DNA from 2 places in the Ruminococcus sp. AM26-12LB genome. Region 2 is predicted to be linked to the other one. Evidence: predicted binding sites of a transcription regulator. Region 2 holds the regulator's gene; the other holds the start of a gene.
The links. Region 2 encodes LexA, which represses DNA repair genes until DNA is damaged. Its sites were predicted from a motif close to CNAACANNTGTTNG; they were not measured.
Positions count from the first base shown of each region.

Region 1 (3,433 bases), on a different contig from region 2:
TTAATTTGAGTACATTTTTGATGACAGTCAAAATAAACGTAGCAGATTTGAATAATACGGACACAAAAAATAGCTAACAAGCTACAAAAACAGCATGATTAAACTTCCTTGAGTCGAGTTTGAATAAACAAAAATGCTTAGCAAACCAAGCGTTTTGATATGCTCCCCATATGGTAGACAATGGAAATATCCAAAAATCTATCATATGAGGAGCATATTTTTATGTCTATGAAACAGTATAGTAAGGAGTTGAAACTTGAGCTCGTAAAGAAACACCTTGAGGATGGAATCTCTTATTGGAAATTAGGTAAAGAGTATGGAATTGAGGCTAGTATCATCCGCAGGTGGGGGCATAAATACGAAACATTTGGAGAAGACGGTCTAGAAAAGCAAAATGCTGATTTATGTAATTACTCTGCAGAATTTAAGAAGATTGTTCTTGAATATCTTGGAGGTAATATAACGAGTCAGGATTTAGCTGCAAAATACAAAATTCATGCACCAAGTACTGTTCGTACATGGATTAAGCAGTATAATAACCATGAAGATTTAACAAATTCCAGAAAAGAAGGTGTATATCTCATGGCAAAAAACGGTGCTAGAAAAAATACAACCCTTGAAGAAAGAATAAACATTGTCGAAGAATGCATAAACACGGGATGTAATTATGCTTCTACAGCGAATAAATATGGTTGCTCCTACGGACAAGTTTATGCATGGGTTAGAAAATATAAAGATAAAGGAATCGAAGGATTATATGATCGACGAGGTAAGAACAAAGCGATTTCTCAATTATCAGATATTGAGAAGTTGAAAGCTGAAAACCGACTACTAAAAGCTCAAACACAGCAGCAACAAATGGAGATTGATTTCTAAAAAAAATTCGACGAAATAGAGAGGAGGTGAACCTGACCAAGACACGCAATACAACAAAATACCTTGCAATCAAAGAATTATCTGATGAAAATAAGACATACTCCATATCGGCGTTATGCGAGTTTGCTGGAAATAATTTATCAGTAAAAGTAATGCAGTAGAGAACAAGGTAGAAAATGGCTTGTTCCCTACTTTACAATAATATATAATTGAGGAGAGAAAGAAAAATCAGGACATTATAATTAGTAGCAAATTATAAATCAAATGTTCTTTCGGATAGGGGGGGAAATCATTGACAAAGATTATCCATTGTGCAGATCTGCATTTAGACTCTCCTATGGAGACTCACATGACAGAGGAACAAGCATCGATAAGAAATACTGAGATAATTCATACGTTTCTCAGACTGACTGAATATGCAGCTAAAAATGATGTACGAGCTGTCATTATTGCGGGCGATATGTTTGACGGTGAACGTATAAAGATTCGAACTGTAGATGAAATTTTGGATGCTATACGACGGACACCAAATGTAGATTATCTATATCTTGCTGGTAATCACGATGGGGCTACATACGCGTTTGCTGATCATGATATGCCAGACAACCTGAAAATATTTGGCAAGGAATGGAAAACTTATAAATATGATAGCGTGGCGATATCTGGAGTTGAGATTTGTGAAGCAAACTCACAGTCCCTTTATTTGCAGGTTCCACATGAAAATGGTGTGGCCAATATCGTTACTCTGCATGGACAGGCAGGAGTAGTTTCAGGTGTAGACCAAGTCAATATTTCTAAACTTAAGAATAAAGGAATTGACTATTTGGCATTGGGGCATATACATACTTATGCTGAGCAAACATTGGATGGTAAAGGTATCTATTGCTATTCTGGTTGCTTGGAAGGCCGTGGTTTTGATGAGTGTGGACCGAAAGGTTTTGTACTGCTTACCGTAGATTCAGACCGGATCCAGCATGAATTTGTGCCTTTTTCTCGTCGGCAACTGCACCGAATTTTGGTCGATATTACAGGACTGACAAAAAATTCTGAGATTGGACAAAAAATGAAAAGAGCTGCGCAGAACATTTCTTCAGATGATATGGTCGAGTTTGTTCTTTCAGGTGGGATAGACCCTATGGCCAATATTGCGTTATCATATTTACAGAATCTTGCAAAAAGCAACTTTTTCTTTGTTAAGGTTAAGGATGAAACCCGTATGACTATCACCCCGGAGGACTACAAGAATGATATCTCACTGAAGGGAGAATTTATTCGTTTAACATTATCCAGTGATGCGAGCGAAGAGGATAAGGCAGCCATTATCCGCGCGGGTATGCAGGCATTGATGGGAGAGGAGATTACGCTATGAAATTGATCAGATGTCATATTGAAAACTTCGGCGTACTGTCTGATTTTGATTTTGCCTTTGATGATGGGTTGACAATAATCTGTCAAGGTAACGGTTTTGGTAAGAGTACCTTTGCTGCTTTTATCAAAGCTATGTTCTATGGATTCCCTCGTACAGGTGCACGGAATATCGTAGAAAATGAACGCAAGCGCTATGATCCGTGGCAGGGTGGAAAGTATGGTGGCTATCTGGAGTTTAAAATACAGGACACCAGCTACCGCGTTACTCGTTATTTTGGTAAGACGGCTGCGAAAGATACCTTTTCTTTGTTAGATTTGAGCAGCCGGCGACCAAGTGAAGTATATTCGGAAAAACTTGGGGAAGAGCTGTTCCGATTGGATGCGGATTCTTTTGCCCGTAGTACCTATGTTCCGCAGTTATCTGCAAGTGACGTAGAAGCAACAACGTCAATTCGAACAAAACTGAGTAATTTGGTAGAGGATACCAATGATCTTAGCAATTATGATACCGCTGAGAAAAAACTGCGCGACTATCGAACAAAATTCCGCGCATATCGTGGTAATGGGGGAATTATCAATGAAGTACGCGATAAACACCTTACTCTTGAAAACCAGAAAGATCAAGCTGAACAGCAAAAACCGCGACTGCAGGATATTGTAGAAGAAATCGAACAATTGAATAGAGAGAAAACAGCCAAAACTGAGGACGTAAGCGTCTTGCGTGAGAAAATTCGACGGGCATCGCATCAAAAAGCACGGCAAGTTACTCAAAGACATTTAGGGGAATTGCGTACAGATATCAGCAAGAATCAGCAATATTTGCACGAGATGGATAAGAATTATCCTGCAGGGTATCCGACTCCAGAGGAAATCAAGACGCAACGCGAGAATCTGAGTGTGATTCAGCAGGAGAGGCAACGCCTGCAGGCATTAAAGTTTAACAATGCAGACAGGGAGATAGTCGATAGAGAACAGCAGTGGTTTGCAGATAATGATAAGGTAGTATCGGATATTGATCATTGTGATCAAGACTGTAAGGAACTGGGAGAAGTTTCCGCAAAGGTGACGGCCCAGATGCTGCCGGAAGAATTGGAACGGCTTAAAATATTGTCTGAGCGCTTTAAATCTTCTCTCCCTACGGAAGAAGAGCTGCAAAAATATATGGATATTGCAGATGAGTTAAGCGATG
Region 1 covers NZ_QUJX01000001.1:69,037-72,469, forward strand. The annotation lists gene DW694_RS00335 (helix-turn-helix domain-containing protein) at 223-876, shown strand; gene DW694_RS00340 (DNA repair exonuclease) at 1,169-2,245, shown strand; gene DW694_RS00345 (AAA family ATPase) at 2,242-3,433, shown strand, end outside.
Region 1: a site for LexA is predicted at 1,134-1,147, ahead of DW694_RS00340 (DNA repair exonuclease). Genes of this name have one in related genera too.

Region 2 (3,433 bases):
ATTATTTTATCATCGGTGCAGATTCGCTTTTTAATTTTGATACCTGGATGGAACCGGAACGCATTTGTCAGGAAGCAGTACTGGTAGTGGCAACCAGAGATCATACTCCATTGAAGGAACTTGATCAGCAGATGCAACTTCTGTCACAGAAGTATAACGGGAATTTTATTCGACTGGATACCATGAATATTGATGTTTCCAGTGAGCTGCTCCGTTCCTGGCATGAAAGCGGGCAGAGTCTCCGCTATTATGTTCCCAAGCCTGTGATTTCCTATATTGAGAAAAACGATATCTATAAAGGAAATGATTCAGATGGGAAAATATGATTTTATCAAGATAAAAAAGAAACTTTCCAAATATCTGGATGAGGCCAGATTTGAGCATACAATGGGGGTTATGTACACTTGTGCTGCGCTTGCCATGGTTTATGATTATGATCTGGAGGATGCACAGGCTGCAGGACTTCTTCATGACAGTGCAAAGTGTATTCCTAATAAAAAGAAACTGAAGCTGTGCAGCCAGCATGATATTCCGGTATCAGATTTTGAAAAGGATCATCCGTTTCTTCTTCATGCCAAACTGGGGGCTTATGTGGCCAGCAGTAAATATGATATTAAAGACGAAGAGATCCTGACAGCGATCACTTATCATACAACAGGAAGACCGGGAATGAGCCTTCTTGAGAAGATCGTATATATTTCAGACTATATTGAACCAATGCGTGACAAAGCTCCGAATCTTGCGAAGGTGCGAAAGATTGCTTTTGAAGATCTGGATGAGTGTATGTATGAGATTTTAAAGGATACACTGGAATATCTGGAGGAAAATCCCAAGGAAATCGACAGTACGACTAGGGATGCTTATGTTTATTATAAAGAACTCCATGACAGAAAAATGCAGGATGCAGCCAACAGACAGGAGGATTAAAATTCTATGAGTATCGAAAAAGAGATGGTCCGGATCGCCTGCAAGGCACTGGATGATAAAAAAGCAAAGGATATCAAGATTATTGATATCCATGAGGTTTCCGTGATCGCAGATTATTTTGTGATTGCAAGTGCTTCCAACCAGAATCAGGTACAGGCAATGGTTGACAATGCAGATGAAATGCTTGGCCGTGCCGGATATGAAGCAAAACAGATCGAGGGAACCAGAAACTCCAGCTGGGTCCTCATGGATTACGGTGATATGATCATCCATATCTTTGATGAGGAAAACAGACTTTTCTACGATCTTGAGAGGATTTGGAGAGACGGCAAGATTCTTGATGCGGAAGAATTTCTTGGTGAGAATGAGTAAAATTTGTTATATTAGTTTACTGTAAAAATATTATGTGAACTAAATAAGAAGAAATCAAAAAGCAGAAGTTTTCTGTTGAAAAAGAAAAGAGAGATATCTTTGTGGGGCTGTACAGCTACCTTAAAGATATCTCTCTTTTTAAATCACATTACATTGGGTGGGATCTGTTGTTTATATTTTCATGAAAAGAAACGAAATACACCAAATACTTTGCCGAGGATCTGCAGATTACCGGTGATGATGATCGGTTCCATATTGTCGTTCTCCGGCTGAAGTCGATAATAACCATTTTCTTTGTAGAAAGTCTTAACTGTTGCAGAATCATCGATCAGAGCAACTACCATGTCGCCGTTTTCTGCTGTTGCCTGCTGCTTTACAAGAACCTGATCTCCATCAAAAATACCTGCATTGATCATACTGTCGCCTTTGACAGTCAGCATGAAACTTTGTTCATTGGGCATATATTCAGCCGGGATCGGAAAGTAAGCATCGATATTTTCCACTGCCAGGATCGGCTGTCCGGCAGCAACAGTGCCTACAAGAGGAACATTGACAACCTCGCGGCGGACCAGATTGAAATTATCATCAATGATCTCGATCGCACGGGGCTTGGTGGCATCTCTGCGGATATATCCGTTTTTTTCCAGAGCTTCCAGATGGGAGTGAACGGAAGATGTGGATTTCAGGTTTACTGCTTCACAGATTTCACGGACGGAGGGCGGAAAACCTCTGTTAAGGATCTCATTTTTCATATAATCCAGTATTTCCTGCTGCTTTTTACTGATTCTGCCATATGTCATGTGTACTTACCTCCCTGGGTTGATTTTATCTGCTGTCGACCATAATATGACAGCATCACGAAATTATATTTTGAATAGTATAACATACTTTTGAAAAAATGGCAAACGGATATTCGGAAAGTATGTTCGCACGTTTTAAAGCTTGTATTCATTTAAATAAAATGTTACAATAAAACGAACTTTAAGAGATGAACGATGTAAAGGAGGCATTCATTTGCCGGATAATAAAGTACATTCCGGAAAAACTCCGGGATTCTTAGCAAAGCTTCGTAAAATTTTTGGTCTGAACATTGGAACTGTAATGTTCGGAGCAATTTTTATCTATATGATCTTTAGTGTGATTCTTTATCTTACAGCTTCTCATATGGAATCTTATCAGGTTCCCTCCGGTCCGTTATCCATGAATGAGACATACACAGGGCTGGCGATCATGACAGAGAACGTAGTGCAGGCAGATGCGGGCGGTTACGTTACATATTACGCAAGGGAAGGTACCAAGATCAATGCCAACGGTGCTGTCTACAGCCTGAACAGTTCAAGATCTGCAGACAATGTAACCTCTCTGAGCAGAGAGGAACTGGCGGATATACGCAGTAATATGCAAAGCTTTTCCAAAGGATTTGATCCCAGCAAATTCAACAGTGCCTATAGTTTTAAATATCAGCTCAATGGAAGCATCCTTCAGTATGCTTCAGACAGTTCGGGAGCTTCTTCTGCAAGCACGACGTCTGAAGATGGAGAGGAAGCCACAGTTACAACTATAGTTTCCAGTGATCCAAATATCCGCCGTGCGCAGACAGACGGGATCATCCTGTATTCTACAGATGGCTACGAAACCAAAACCGTTGATAATGTCACAGCTGCTGATTTTGATCAGAATTCCTATCAGGAAACGGATCTGAAAACAGATGGACAGATAAAGGCCGGAGATGATATTTATACGATCATTACAGATGAACTCTGGAGTCTTTTGATCCCTTTAAGTGAGAAGCAGGCTGCTAATCTGAAGGAGCGTACATCGATCCGCGTCAAGTTCCTGAAAGATGATCTGACGCAGACAGGAGACTTTTCAATCATGGAGATCGATGGGGCTAAATACGGTAAGATTGATTTTAATAAGGGACTGATCCGATATGCGTCAGACCGGTTTCTGGAAATAGAACTTGTCACGAACAATGTGACAGGTTTAAAGATCCCGTTATCTTCTATCGTAACGAAGGAGTTTTATGCAATACCTTCCAAATATCTTACGACGGATGATGAAACACAGCAATCCGGATTTATGCTTTCCGGCAGAAATAAAAAAGGCGACAGTACGACAACCTTTGTCAGTG
Region 2 covers NZ_QUJX01000006.1:103,499-106,931, forward strand. The annotation lists gene nadD (nicotinate-nucleotide adenylyltransferase) at 1-326, shown strand, start outside; gene yqeK (bis(5'-nucleosyl)-tetraphosphatase (symmetrical) YqeK) at 313-927, shown strand; gene rsfS (ribosome silencing factor) at 934-1,299, shown strand; gene lexA (transcriptional repressor LexA) at 1,479-2,099, opposite strand; gene DW694_RS06020 (HlyD family efflux transporter periplasmic adaptor subunit) at 2,314-3,433, shown strand, end outside.